Cytobacillus luteolus: one gene and its partner. The protein of the gene in region 1 interacts with the protein of each later gene in a pairwise test. Links are inferred from orthologs where the notes say so. Each region holds a gene or a part of one and is shown in the gene's direction. Other genes may lie near its edges.

The links.
Region 2: the proteins of pknB (region 1) and J2Z26_RS03795 interact in binary tests that used the Bacillus subtilis proteins (3 or more experiments, as listed by UniProt). The link is inferred for Cytobacillus luteolus from one-to-one orthologs.

Annotation. Positions count from the first base shown.
Region 1 is NZ_JAGGKM010000002.1:376,589-384,418, reverse strand. Bases 2,746-5,693 are described here. They hold pknB (Stk1 family PASTA domain-containing Ser/Thr kinase), read left to right. Parts: upstream 2,746-3,218; coding sequence 3,219-5,168; downstream 5,169-5,693. Other genes in these bases: rsgA (ribosome small subunit-dependent GTPase A), read left to right, coding at 5,190-5,693; J2Z26_RS06735 (Stp1/IreP family PP2C-type Ser/Thr phosphatase), read left to right, coding at 2,746-3,217. Outside these bases: fmt (methionyl-tRNA formyltransferase), read left to right, coding at 1-23; 16S rRNA (cytosine(967)-C(5))-methyltransferase RsmB, read left to right, coding at 16-1,359; dual-specificity RNA methyltransferase RlmN, read left to right, coding at 1,365-2,459; more of J2Z26_RS06735, read left to right, coding at 2,465-2,745; more of rsgA, read left to right, coding at 5,694-6,074; rpe (ribulose-phosphate 3-epimerase), read left to right, coding at 6,079-6,720; stage V sporulation protein SpoVM, read left to right, coding at 7,041-7,121; rpmB (50S ribosomal protein L28), read right to left, coding at 7,201-7,389; J2Z26_RS06705 (Asp23/Gls24 family envelope stress response protein), read left to right, coding at 7,646-7,830. UniProt on the Bacillus subtilis protein: Protein kinase that is responsible for triggering spore germination in response to muropeptides, signaling bacteria to exit dormancy.
Region 2 is NZ_JAGGKM010000001.1:730,055-737,711, forward strand. What follows is about bases 3,461-6,235. They hold J2Z26_RS03795 (serine/threonine protein kinase), read left to right. Parts: upstream 3,461-4,339; coding sequence 4,340-5,131; downstream 5,132-6,235. Other genes in these bases: J2Z26_RS03785 (SCP2 sterol-binding domain-containing protein), read left to right, coding at 3,461-3,621; J2Z26_RS03790 (hypothetical protein), read left to right, coding at 4,158-4,331; J2Z26_RS03800 (CBO0543 family protein), read left to right, coding at 5,229-5,720; J2Z26_RS03805 (CBO0543 family protein), read left to right, coding at 5,717-6,181. In the rest of the region: J2Z26_RS03770 (YibE/F family protein), read right to left, coding at 1-980; J2Z26_RS03775 (polysaccharide deacetylase family protein), read left to right, coding at 1,312-2,121; J2Z26_RS03780 (hypothetical protein), read left to right, coding at 2,460-3,227; more of J2Z26_RS03785, read left to right, coding at 3,295-3,460; J2Z26_RS03810 (DUF3231 family protein), read right to left, coding at 6,261-7,277; J2Z26_RS03815 (MarR family winged helix-turn-helix transcriptional regulator), read left to right, coding at 7,507-7,657.

The DNA of each region.
Region 1 (7,830 bases):
AGTTAGGCGGTCAAGATGAATAAAGGTAATGTACGTGAAGCAGCATTGGAGATTTTACTATCAATCGAGAAAAATCAAGCATATAGTAACCTTCTTTTGAACAAAATGATTGAAAAAAACAGCATAAAAGGAAAAGACATTGGTCTATTAACTGAAATTGTCTATGGCACTATTCAAAGGCGTGATGTTTTAGATTTTTACTTAGCTCCATTTATAAAAAAACAAAAAAAACTGGAATTATGGGTTACTGTCTTATTAAGACTATCAGTATATCAAATGACTTTTTTAGATAGGGTTCCAGACAGGGCAATTTTTTTCGAGGCGGTAGAGATTGCTAAAAGAAGAGGACATAAAGGAATCTCATCAATGGTAAATGGGGTATTACGGACCTTACAACGAGAAGGTGCTCCCTCAATTAAAGAAATTACTGATCCGGTTAAACGTCTTGCTATTGAAACAAGTCATCCAGAGTGGCTTGTCAAAAGATGGGTCGAACAGATGGGGTACGAAGAAGCAAAAAAAATGTGTGAGATAAACCTTATTCCTCCTATTCAAACAGCTCGTGTTAACCTCTCTAGAACAACTATTGAAGAAGTTCTAACTATGTTGCAGGAAGAAGGTTTCGATGTAGAAAGAGGAGACCTATCTGAGGATAGTGTCAAAACAACTGGAGGGAATCTAGTTTCATCTAATGCATTTAAAGAAGGGTATATCACGATACAGGATGAAAGCTCAATGTTAGTAGCACGTGCTTTAGATGTAGAGCAAAATCATCAAGTACTGGACAGCTGTGCGGCACCTGGAGGGAAAACAACACATATTGCTGAATTACTAAAGAATAGTGGCCAAGTTATATCGTTAGATCTTCATGAGCATAAGGTAAAACTGATTAACGAACAGGTTAGTCGTTTACACTTAACAAACGTTAAGACTTTTGCCATGGATAGTAGGAAGGTAGAAGCTCAATTTGAAAGAGAATCTTTTGATCGGATTTTAGTTGATGCACCATGTTCAGGGTTTGGTGTAATTAGAAGAAAGCCTGATATAAAATTTGCTAAAAAGGAAACCGATATTGAAAAACTGGCATCTATTCAGTTATCCATTTTGCAAGCTGTTTCACCCCTTCTAAAGAAAGGTGGTATACTTGTCTATAGTACTTGTACAATTGACAAAGAAGAAAATACAGAGATTATTGATAAGTTTCTTTCTGAAAATCCAGATTTTGAGAAGGATTGTAAATTAAACGATAGACTCCCTACTAGAGTTCACCCATATGTTAAGGATGGTCAATTGCAGATATATCCTCAATATTTTGAAACGGACGGATTCTATATTGCAAGTCTAAGAAAGCAGGTGTAACGTTCATGGAAGACGTTAAGACATCCCAGAAAAACGTAATTGAAAATAATAATACAAAGAAGTCGATATATTCTCTTATGTTAGAGGATATGCAAATATGGTTAGGAGAAATAGGTGAGAAGCCTTTTAGAGCAACTCAAATATTTGAATGGTTGTATTCTAAACGAGTAACATCCTTTGAAGAGATGACAAATCTATCAAAGAATCTTCGTGAAAATTTGGATAAATACTTTACCATAACAACCTTAAAAACAATCATTCAACAAACATCTTCTGATGGAACAATGAAATTTTTATTCGAGCTTCATGATGGCTACTCAATTGAAACAGTATTAATGAGACATCAATATGGGAATTCTGTTTGTGTAACGACTCAGGTAGGTTGTCGCATTGGTTGTACTTTCTGTGCATCAACCCTTGGTGGGTTAAAAAGAAATCTTGAAGCGGGTGAAATTGTAGCTCAGGTCGTTAAGGTTCAACAGGCTATAGATGAACTAGAACAAAGAGTAAGTCATGTTGTTATTATGGGTATTGGCGAACCTTTTGATAATTATGATGAGATGTTATCCTTCTTAAAGATTATCAACCATGATAAGGGCTTAAATATTGGAGCGAGGCATATTACTGTATCAACTAGTGGCATTATCCCGAAAATTTATAAGTTTGCAGATGAAAATCTTCAAATTAATTTCGCCATTTCCTTGCACGCTCCAAATACTGAAATTAGAAGCCGTCTAATGCCTATTAATAAAGCATACAAGTTACCAGACTTAATGGATGCAGTACAATACTACATCGAAAAAACAGGAAGACGAATTAGCTTTGAATATGGCTTATTCGGTGGGGTTAATGATCAAGTTGAACATGCTGAAGAGTTAGCTCAATTACTTAAAGGCGTAAAATGTCATGTCAACTTAATACCTGTAAACTATGTACCAGAACGTGACTACGTACGCACACCCAAAGAACAAATTTTTGCTTTTGAAAAAGTATTAAAGAAACGTGGCATAAACGTTACAATCAGACGTGAACAAGGCCATGACATAGACGCTGCATGTGGGCAGCTGCGCGCAAAGGAGCGTAAAGAGGAGACGAGGTGACTTAAGTGAAATCGTTTTTTTTAACAGATCGGGGAAAAGTCAGACAACATAACGAAGATAGTTGTGGCGTTTTTACAAATAAGGATGGTGATTTACTAGCTATTGTCGCGGATGGCATGGGAGGCCACCGTGCAGGTGATGTAGCTAGTCAAATGACCATCTCAACCCTTAAGGAACTATGGGAGGAATCTAGTACAATTGATTCTCCAGAAATTGCAGAGCAATGGTTACAACAACATATCCTTCATGTTAATACCATCCTCTTTAATCACTCACAAATGAATAGTGAATGCCAAGGGATGGGGACAACCTTTGTAGGAGCAATCTGTACTCCTAAATTTTCAACAATTGGTCATATAGGTGATAGTCGTTGTTATATTTTGAATGAAACTGGTTTTAAGCAAATAACTGATGATCATTCACTAGTGGGTGAGCTAGTAAGATTAGGCCAAATTTCAAAGGAAGATGCTGAGTATCATCCTAGAAAAAATGTAGTTTTACGTGCATTAGGTACTGAAGTAAGTGTTGAGATGGACAAGAAGACGATTATCTTAGAAGATGATGACTATCTATTATTGTGTTCAGATGGACTATCTAATAAAGTACCGGATGAAGTGATGAAAGATATATTACTTCAATCAGAATCCTTAGATAAAAAAGCAGAAACACTTATTTCTTTAGCAAACGAGAACGGTGGGGAAGACAATATTACCTTAGTGATTGTTCAGTACTCGTCTGAAAGTGAAGTAGGTGAATAATATGCTTATCGGTAGACGGTTAAGTGGACGATATAAAATACTTCAGGTTATCGGTGGGGGAGGAATGGCCAACGTCTATCTAGCAAGGGATGTCATCCTTGAGAGGGATGTTGCCATTAAAATTCTACGTTTAGATTTTTCAAATGATGAAGAATTCATTAAAAGATTTAGACGTGAAGCACATGCTGCTACAAGTCTTGCCCATCCTAACATTGTTAGTATATACGATGTAGGAGAAGAGGATGATATTTATTACATCGTAATGGAATATGTGGCCGGTCAAACATTAAAGCAGTACATACAGCAACATGCACCTTTACACCCTAGAGAAGTAATAAATATTATGGAACAGTTGACCTCCGCTATTTCACATGCCCATCACAACAGAATTGTTCATCGAGATATCAAACCACAAAATATCTTAATTGATCATGATGGAACGGTAAAAGTAACAGATTTTGGAATTGCTGTAGCCTTTAGTTCAACAACTATTACTCAAACAAATTCTGTTCTCGGTTCAGTTCATTATTTATCCCCAGAACAGGCAAGAGGTGGAATGGCAACGAGTAAATCCGATTTATATTCTCTAGGTATTGTAATGTTTGAGTTACTTACAGGAAGAGTACCATTTTCAGGTGAATCAGCCGTGTCAATAGCACTTAAACATCTTCAAACTGAAACGCCATCACCAAAAAGGTGGAACCAGGCGATTCCTCAGAGCATTGAAAATATTATCTTGAAGGCAACGGCAAAGGATCCTTTTTACCGTTATACATCTGCAGAGGAAATGGAAGAGGATATACTATCGGCACTTGAGCCTAATAGATTAAATGAGCCTAAATTTATGATTCCTGAAGATGGGGAAGAAATTACTAAGGCTATTCCGATAATAACGGATCAACATTTTTCACACAAAGATGATACGATCGTACGTAAACCAGAAAGTCAAACTCAGGTAATTAAGGATGTCGAGAAACCTAAGAAAAGAAATAAAGTTGCCTTGTTTATTATAACGACTTTCTTAGTTTTAATAGCAGCAGGTGTTGCAGCAATAACCATTATCCCATCGTTAATGTTACCAAAGGACATAGACGTTCCGGACGTAGTGAATCTGCCCTATGATGAGGCAGAGGAAATCCTTAAAGCTGCTGGCTTTAAAATTGGTGAACCGATAAAACAGATTCATGAGGAAATTGAAGAAGGTTTTGTTATCAGGACAAATCCAGGTGCAAATGAGACTGTGAAAGAGGGACAAACTGTTACAATCTATGAAAGTACTGGAAAAGAAAAAGAAGAGTTTGAAGACTACACTGGAAAACTTTTTGAAGATATTTTACTTGTATTAAAGGATTATAAAAGTGTTTCTCCTAATTATATTTACGATGAGAGTGAACCGGGTACCATTTTGGGTCAATCGATTTCAAAAGGTGAACTAGTCATACCAAGTGAAACGGAAGTTGTTTTTGAAGTTAGTCAAGGCCCTCAGCCGATCGTTTTAGAGGATTTAACAGGTTGGAATCAAAAATCAGTTAACTCCTATATTGCTAATAATGAACTTAGAGAAGTTCCTAAACAGGAATACAATGACACAGTTCCTGAAGGAAGTGTAATTTCCCACACACCTCCAGCTGGTTCCAAGCTCAAAAAAGGAGATAAAATTGAAATTATTTATTCTCTTGGAGCGGAAGAAAAATTGCCTAAGACTGTTATTGAAACGATTGAAATTCCATACGAACCAGCAATTGAAGGTGAAGTTTTAAATGTTAAAATTTATGTCGAAGATGCTGAACATTCAATTACAGAGCTTTATTTACCTCCATTTGATATTGTTTCACAGACCAGTAGGGATATTGAATTTGTAATAGCACCAGGTAAAAAGGCTAGATATTTAATTCATATTAACGATAAGTTTTTTGATGGTGGAGAGATTCCTTACCCAGAAGAAGAGTAAGGAATAACAAGGAGTGAAAATATGCCAGAAGGCAAAATCATTAAGGCGCTAAGCGGATTTTATTATGTGCTAGATGAAAATGATCAAATTACACAGTGCCGAGGTAGGGGTGTTTTTAGGAAAAATAAAATAACCCCGCTTGTAGGTGATCATGTAGTATTTCAGGCAGAAAATGAAACAGATGGATATATTTTAGAAGTCCTGGAGCGAAAAAATGAGCTAATTAGACCACCAATAGCAAATGTAGACCAAGCTATTCTCGTTTTTTCTGCAGTTGAACCAGATTTTTCAACCGTGCTTCTCGATCGCTTCTTAGTGTTAATAGAAGCCAATGATATTGAACCTATTATTTGTATTAGTAAGATGGATTTAACGAACCAAAAAGTTAAACAACAAATAGAAAAAAGCGCAAAGGATTATGAAGCAATTGGTTATAAAGTAATTTTAACCTCTACTATAGAAGACCTAGGAGTAGAGGACCTTCTTCCTTTGGTACAAAATCAAATTTCTGTATTTGCAGGGCAATCAGGAGTTGGTAAATCCTCACTGCTTAATGTTTTGCGTCCAGATCTAGAATTAAAAACAGATGATATTTCGGCCCATTTAGGCAGAGGAAAACACACTACAAGACATGTTGAGTTAATAAAAGTTGGTTCTGGACTTGTCGCCGATACCCCAGGTTTTAGTTCCCTTGAGTTCAATGAGATAGAGTCAGATGAGTTGTCTTATTGTTTTCCGGAAATTTATAAAGCGGGTTCAGATTGTAAATTTAGAGGGTGTTCACATACTTCCGAGCCGAAATGCGCAGTAATAGCACTGGTTGAACAAGGCGATATTAAGGATTATCGTTATGAGCATTATATTAGCTTCCTAGAAGAAATAAAAGATAGAAAGCCGAGGTACTAACATTATGGTAAAGATTGCCCCCTCCATTTTGTCAGCAGATTTTGCAAAGTTAGGGCAAGAAATAAAAGATGTTGAGCGTGGAGGTGCAGACTACATTCATATTGACGTAATGGACGGACACTTTGTACCTAACATTACAATCGGTCCCTTAATTGTGAATGCGGTTAGACCTATCACCCAGCTCCCGTTAGATGTTCATCTAATGATTGAAAACCCTGACCAGTACATTGCAGATTTTGCAAAAGCAGGTGCAGACCATATAACAGTTCACGTAGAAGCTTGCAAACATCTTCATCGTACAATTCAACTGATAAAAGACCAAGGTATAAAAGCAGGGGTAGTATTAAATCCAGCAACACCTGTTGACACGATTAAACATGTGCTTCCTGAACTTGATATGGTACTGCTCATGACAGTTAATCCGGGCTTTGGTGGCCAAAAGTTTATTTCATCAGTTTTACCCAAAATAAAAGAGCTTTCAGAAATGATTTCGACCCTTGGACTACCCATTGAAATTGAAGTAGATGGTGGTGTAAACGAAGAAACGGCCAAACTGTGTATCGAAGCTGGAGCAAACGTTCTAGTAGCAGGCTCAGCTGTCTTTAACCAAGAAGATCGAGCAAAAGCAATCTCAAAATTAAGATAAAAATTAGCCTTTCCTATTCCTGATAACAAGGTAGGAAAGGCTTTTCTTTTGAGATTAAATCCTTTTTTATGAAAAAAAGTCATATTATAACGTGTAACAAACTATGTATTAAGTAACGAACTTATTATTTTTATAGGGTACTTATTTATTTTAAAGAGGCATATTATTTTGATAAGACATTTTAAAACGAGATTTTTTATTCAAGCACGAGGTACTCTTTTGAAAGAAATGAATATACTTATAGTGACTCATGTTAATTAAAAATGAATCCAAGAAAAAGAAAAAGAAAAGAACGGGAACTTGTGTTGAGGAGGGAAACTATGAAATTTTATACGATTAAGCTACCAAGGTTTCTAGGGGGCATCGTTCGCGCAATGCTAGGGTCGATAAAAAAAGGATAAATAAAAAAGCACCGGTATAGGTGCTTTCTTCTCGAGGACAGTATTTATTGTCCTCATTTTATTTGCATTTTTTTCTTAATTATACGCGCTCAACTTTACCAGATTTAAGTGCTCTAGCTGAAACGTATACACGTTTAGGTTTGCCATCTACTAAAATACGTACTTTTTGAAGGTTCGCACCCCATGTACGTTTTGAAGCGTTCATCGCATGAGAACGTGCATTACCAGAACGAGTTTTCTTACCCGTAACTACACATTTACGTGCCATATTATTTCCCTCCTTACCACCAAAAAACTAACCGTTTTTATACAACTAGTCATGAAAATACTTTATTAATTTATCATAAGTACAACTATAATGCAATACAAAGGTTTCAAGAAAATAACCTTGACATATAAAATTATGTTTTCTGTATAATAATAAACATAAGGAAACAATAAAATAATACAATTGCTTTCAAAATATGCTTTCTTATAGTAAAATGGCTTTAGCCAAGATGAACAATTCCAAAGGGGGAACTGACATGTCGATCGAATTAAAAACGAAATTCGGACAAATTGATATATCGAACGAAGTGATCGCTACGATTGCTGGTGGAGCTGCTGTTGATTGTTACGGAATCGTTGGTATGGCATCAAAGAATCAAATCCGAGACGGAATTTCAGAAATACTTAGAAAAGAGAATTTCACACGTGGAGTTCTTATTCG
Region 2 (7,657 bases), on another replicon or contig:
TTTTTTAAATAAAGAAGTATAAGTGGAATTGAGCCACTAATATAGACAAAAAACAAAATATTTGTCATCGTACCCATGATGTCTTTTCCGATTTCCATACCAGACTTTTTTAGTGCTTGTAGGGATATGTTGTTATTCTTTTCATACAACCCAAAAATAGAAGAAGACATGGTAATGGCAACATCCATAACGGCTCCTAAAGATCCTACAAGTAATCCAGCCATAAACAACATGTGGTAAGGACGGGTAGAAAATTGCATCTCTTCATATCGCAGTCCACTCTCAGCTGTAAATAAAATAACCAGATAAGCAATTAACAGTGAACTAAATGTGCCTATCAGAGTTGCCAAAATAGCTGCATAGGTTTTTTCATTAACGCCGTTAACGAGTAATAGTGAAATGACGGTAAACAATATTGCACTTACACTACATATCAATACGAGATTCATTCCAGAGTTATTGATGTATATATCCAATGCATACCACAATAAAACAGCATTTACAGCCAAACTTATAATGGAAAGTAATCCTTGCTTTTTCCCAACGATAATTAAAATAAAGATGAAAATCCATGCAACAAGTAATACATATGTATCGCGTTTAACATCTTCTATAGATCCAGTTAATTCTGTATTTACTTTATCGTTAATTGATACAAACAGTTTGTGCCCAACCTTAAATTCATGGTCATAGGCCTTAGAAGTTGAAAACTGATTTGTTAAATGAATTAGGTTCCCTTTTTCTTCACCATTTTTTAGCACTGCTATTAATGTTTGTGTGAATAGATGATCCTCATTATCGAAATGATCAATGATTTCAGTTGTTTCTATTAGTTCTGTATTAATAATCTCTGCTATTGGTCGGTCGTAGTATGAGTAATTGTGGTTAACAAAAAGAATGGAGCCAATAAATAAAAGTAGTAATACGATGTATAAGAAGAATTGTGTTTTAGTTATCTTATTTAAAATGCTTACAATCATATTCAAAATAAACCCCCAATAAGTAAGACTATTACATAATACCACCAATTGAAATACTTATACTATTTCGTCTCATATCCCTGATTAATCAGGCCAAACTCAACTTTTTCCATCCAAACTACACGATGATAGATCAAAACTAAACATAAATCGGGCTAAATCCGTGAATAATCGGGCTAAACTCGCGATAAATCGGGCCATTCGACCTCTTAGGGTATACCCACCTTTGAATACTAACACTTTTCTAGCAAATTTTGGGTATCAAAAAAAAATACCCCATTCCATCCCGAAAAAAGTATAATTATAGTATTGAACTGAAAGGGGATAGACTGTGAAACATAAGATATTCTCACTTATACTATTAATGATAGTACTTGTTCTAGCGGGGTGCAAAGAGCAACCGATTGTGCAAGCACCAGCAGGGTTTCATATAATAAAAGCTCCAATTGAGAGAACACCATTTACTGTTCCTATTGATTGGATTACCATAGATATCGTAGATGAAATTGTTGAAGAGATTGATAGTGAGCCTATTAAACATGTAGATGAGAAGGTTGTATACCTAACTTTCGATGATGGACCAAGTAAACAAACAGAACAGATTTTACAAATCCTTGCTGACTATGATGCCAAGGCTACATTTTTTTATCTTGTCCCAAATATGATTGAGTTTCCAGACAAAGTGAGAGAAGTAGCAATGAACCATACAATTGGCCATCATGGTGTTAGTCATAACAAAGAAATCATTTATCGTTCAGCTTCTTCAGTTGTCGAGGAAATGATGGAGGGCCAAGATTATCTTTATGAATTAACCGGAATTTCATCCAACTTAATAAGAGCACCTTTTGGTAGTTCCCCATACATGGTGCCAGAGTACAAACAAGCGGTGAGGGATGCAGGATTTATTTTGTGGGATTGGACGATTGATAGCCGTGATTGGCAGTATCGTGATGGAAGATATATTGATGAAGTAATTACGCAATATGAAAAATTATCAAGTGACAAGCCAGTCGTTATTCTCCTTCATGAGCATATAGAAACGGTAGAACATTTACCTACCCTATTAAACTACTTTGCACAAAAAGGTTATACGTTTCGTTCACTGAATGAGTCGTTACCGGCTTATGTGAATCCTTACTAAAAACAAAAGCTACACTCCCTTATGAGAGTGTAGCTTTTTTTCCAAAATTATGTATGTTTAAATTAATTATACCATTATTATATCGGGGGCAAATTCGTATTTTGATACGGATGATTTTAAATAAAAGTAAAGTGGTTTAGATAAAGGAGTTGTTTATTTAATTGCAAAAAAAATTCAGGTGAATACACCTCACCTGAAAAAAGACTTAACATTCAAATAAACACACTCCTAATTTGATTATAAATGATAAAGACCTAGAAATCTAGTATTAGTAAAATTTTACATACGGTGGTATTGTAATAAAAGATTATACCGTATTTTACTAAGGAGATGCATAGATGAATAAAAATGGAGTGCGGCTATTACTAGGATTACTCTTGCTTATAGCTTCTGCAAAGCCTTTAATTGATATGATTAGGGAAGTGATTCTTGAAGAAAAGATAAATGATCGCTATGAATTACAACATTCATATGCAAAAGATGGCTGGCCCTCGATAATAGATACACCTGAGATTACAATAGGTAGTCAACATATAGGATTGGTTGAACAAAATACAGGGAAAAAGGCTCCACTTACACCATGGGACAAGAATGAAAAAGTACCCCCAGGTGATATTGTTACTATACAATTTGTTCTAAATGGAGAAGAAATTTCGACACCATCAGAGATTTGGCTTTCCAATCGTGATCGCGGAAGTCGCTACTTTTCCTGGATTGATATTCTAAAAGTAAAAGACCACCAAACCGGTGAAAATAGTATAGCCATCGTTCAAAGGGTTTCGGATGATGAAGTCCCAATGGAACAACGTGAATGGCGGATCTTTTATATCAATGAAGCAAGTGGTAAGTGGCGTGAGAAGAAAATTCAGTTTCAAAATCGTTCTGAAGATTTACTTGCTGTAAACCTTATTAACTTTTCAGGAACTAATCGATTGGCAATGGGTTATTATTCTGATATTTTGCATGCTTATCCAACGTATTTTTTCCCATTTCTGTATCCAGTGGGTTCTGGATTACTTGGAATGATACTAATACTAACCATCCTAACGAAGAGTTATCTCAAAAAAACGAATTTTTCGAAAAAACTTTTGAATCCGTTAAAATAGTATGTTATATTTTTCTAGAATAGTCTAGTAGAATAATAAATACATAAGGATTAGGTAGGGTGATTCGATGTCAGTAAGAGATGAATTACAATCATTAGTTGAAAAAATGAATACAAATCCGGAACATATCGAAAATGAAAAAGACAGAGTATATCAAGTGAATTTAGAAGAAAGCGGGCCTCTACAAATTGTTCTAACTAGTGGACGTGTTGAAGTAGTAGAAGGAACACCACATGAGGCAGAGGTAACACTTTTTCTAAATGAAAAGAACTTCTCGAAACTTTTAAAGGACGACCTAAATACGACGATGGCCTTTATGACAGGTGGCTTAAAGGTTGAAGGTAAGCTAGGGTTAGCTTTAAAGCTTCAGGAAATCGTAAAGTTATATCAATAAAAAAGACAGTGGCGATATTTCATGATGTGAGATATCGCATTTAATTTGGAGGAATAAGTCTCATTAAAATAAGTTGATGTTGTTCTCTTTTTTACGATATAATGAGATTACATTCAAAGGGGAGTAGCAATCACAATAAAGTCGTCATTTCAGGAAAAACATTCCTCGGCTTTGTTGGCAACATTTTGTTGTAAGCGAGACCTTTGCCAATTGCTTTGGTAAAGGTATGATGTAAAACGCTTTTACCAGGTAGTATGGGTAGAAGCGTTTTTTTTTTTGGCGCAGTTATGAGACAGTGTTTATTAACTAGTAGTGTTGGTTGTAGTGGAAGGACACGAGACTCCTGCGGGAGTAGCGGGACAGGTGAGACCCCACAGGAGCTGTGCTCCGAGGAGGCTCACCGCCCGCCCCGCGGAAAGCGAGTGTCCTGTAACGAAAATCAACACATAGTTTAAAAAAGCTTTGTTTTCATTAGCATATCTACAATGTAAGTAACATAAATGAAACTAATTAAGGTTTAAGAATGGGGGAGTTTTATGTTAAAGAAACTGTTAAAGATGTTTTTAAAACAACAATTACACAAAAACAAGCACCATAAGTACTCTAGCAGCGATTATAAAAAAATGAAGCACTTTGGTCATCCTTCAAAATACGGTAACCATTACTATAAGAAAAAAGGCAAATATAAATTTAGCTCGTTTAGTAGTTAAGAAGTAATATGTTCATTGTTGATTTACTTGAAAGAACCTTACCTAAAGGTACTGTGTTAAAAGAAAGGTATCGAATTGACCGCTTTTTAGGCAAGGGTGGATATGGTCTAGTATATATAGCCCTTGATATGGAAATAGGTCAAGAAGTAATTGTTAAGCAGCTTCGTAAGCGAAAGTATCGAACAGGGTTAGCGACATTTGAAAAAGAGGAAGCCATCCTAGGTTTGTTCCAACATTCATCGATTCCTGTCTGCTATGAACGATTCCAAGAAGGAAAAAGGCATTTTCTTGTTATGGAATGGATAAAGGCGAAAAACTTTGAGCAATTAATATTTGAAGAAGGTAAGACCTTTAATGAACGAGAGTCCTTTGAGGTGCTATTACAGGTCCTTCGAGTTGTAAAAATGATCCATGAAAAAGGAATTGTTCATCGAGATTTACGAATTCCAAACATCCTACTTAGAGAAAATGAGATTGTAATAATTGATTTTGGGTTGGCAGGTTATATACAACATGCATCCGAACAAGCATTTATTGAAGCAGAAGAGGTAAGGTTGTTTCGTGAAATTGCTTTTCGTTCAGATATTTACGGCTTAGGTCATTTTGTGCTATTTTTGCTTTATTCAAGCTATGAAGATAAGGCGAAGGAAAGAAGCTGGATGGAAGAGCTCTCATTAAGACCAAAGAGTCTAAAAATAATAAAGAGAATGCTTCAAATAGATAGTGGTTATCAAGATGTTGATCAACTAATTCAAGATGTAACTAATTTCGTGCAGAGCGTTCCTACTAATAAATGGTAGGGGCGTTTTCTTATTTATCTAAGCCTAAAAGCATTTCGCTATTCGAAGTATATTTATGCTTCAACAAAGTATACTAACAAAAAAAGGATGGTGAAATATGTCGATTGATTTTACTGTTATTTTAGCCATCTGGGTTATATTTCCATTAATCTTATACTTTGCTGTTCCACGTGACCGAGTAAGAGAAATGATTGCCGTCTTTTTGTTTTTTCAAATGTTAACGTGGTTGTTTAGTATCGTTATGACGAAGTTTGGTGTGTTATCTGCTCCGATTCGTGAATTTCCAGAGGCAACTAAAATTAATTTTTCTTCTGAATATATCGTTTTTCCAACAGCTGCAGTTTTGTTTCAACGATGGTATCCAGAAAATGGAGGGAAGATTAGGCAGGCACTTCATTATCTTTATACTGTAGGCGGAATTATTTTATTCTTATTTATTATAGGGAGAACAACTGATTTAATGGAGGCAAAACCCCAGACAAGTGCAATCAATTTTCTATTTGAACTTATGCTTTGTAGAAAATATATTATGTGGATGTTAAAAGGAGAGCCATTTACTAAATCGTTAAAAAGGCATGATGTTATATGAGTATAGAGTCGTTTATTGAACACTATGTTTGGATGATAACAGCCATTTCCGTGTTTTTTATTCCTAAGTATTATTATCGTAAAGCAAGTATATCCTTTTTATTTATGATTTTCGTATCATGGTTTTTAGGGATTCTTGTTGTTGAATACGATTTAATTGAGTATCCAAAAAGGTTCTTAGCTTCAGTTAACGAAACGAGTTTTACGTTTGAATTCTTTGTTTTTCCCGTGATTGGTATCTTTTATAATCTGTACTATCCTGCATCTTCAACTAAATGGAAACAGTTTTTTTATACTGCCGCTTTAACGACAGGAATAGTAATTCCAGAAATTATTGTAGAGAAATATACAGACCTAATTGAATATATAAACTGGACATGGTATATCTCATGGGGTAGTATTTTTGCTACATTAGCTCTATTACGATTCTTTTATAAGTGGTATTTTAAGAGTCAGTCATAAATGCTTTTTATATAAAAGTAATTGCTGTATTAAAAGCAGTAGAATAAAATTAGTAATAGCCCTACCAAATATGGCAGGGCTACTTTCTAGTTGCTAATGATTCACGATCTGTAACTGTTGGAGGCTGCTCCAACCAACCATTTTTTATAAGTAGATTTGCTCCATCTTCAGCATACTGTCCAATTTCAGCCATCAGTCTCAAAAAATGAGCTGATAAGTCTCTCCTTTGACACACTGAAACTGCAGCTCCATAGTAACCTAACGCAACAGATATAAGAGAAACAACGTGAAAAAGCATTAGTTTATCTGAAAAGGGCGGAGTTGTGGAGTTTGTTACTTCAGATGCCAAACTCCCTGGTTCTGGTAAGTGCTCGCTGGCCAATATCGACCCTAATACTTCGTTCTGCTTCTCACAAACTTTCATACCTCGTAAGAAGTAATCACGCAACTCCGCACTAGTTGCGACCTGGCTAAACCCTATTTCTAGTAAGATCTTGACGTGATTTTTTTGCATGTTATAAAAAATCCCGCTTAACTCAATGGCATTAATAGGTCTTTTATCTCCAAACCAACCATTTAAAAAGCTTTGTTTTTTTACAAAGTCAACTTCTTCAGGTGGGTTAAGAGATGGAGGTCGAACATAGACTCCTTTTTTTAACATGATGTCTATTGTCATACTGTATAAGTCCATCGTACCTTGATTCACTTCAATATAAAAGTTTCTAATATCCTCTCGTACTGATGTGCCAACACTTAGTGCGTAACCAGTTAGACCATGTAGAGTCATCGTTTGCATATAGATGAGCATGGATGAATCTGAAAAAAGGGGAGGAGCGTTAAGGTTAACATCAGCTTTTGTAAAACCGTGTGGTACTGGGTACTTCTCGGCGTTAAAAAAGCCTTTTAGTTTCTTAAGATGTTTCTCAGACATAGAAACTGCTTTTTCTAATACATTCTTTATGTCTTGATCTTGACAATTTTTTATAGCATGAGATAGGAAATGATATGCCATACTATCATTCATGTATTGTGTCCATAAGTTTGCAAGTTCTGCTGCTGTTAATCGAACAGGTGGTTTCGAATCGATTGTAATCACCCCAAATAGTGTTAATACAGGTAAACATGCCCCTATTATTCTCCTGTTATTTTGGGTAGATATAGAAAATATATGTATGTAGTTAGAAATTAAAGTGATAAAATAAAGAGAAATGAAAAAAATGCGAATCTAAGTACATAAAAGAGTTCATAAAATAGACATAAAATATTTCATAAAAAATACTTGCATAAACAAGTATCGCGTTATACTATTAGAAATGAGGTTAAAAATGGAAGATTATAAATATTGCTTAGACCATTCACTTGGTTACAAGCTTTTTCATGCTTCACGTCTGATGATGAATCGTCTGAACCAAAACTTTAAGGAGCAGGGTTATCCTGTTACTTATGAGCAATGGCAGATATTAAGCAGGTTATACG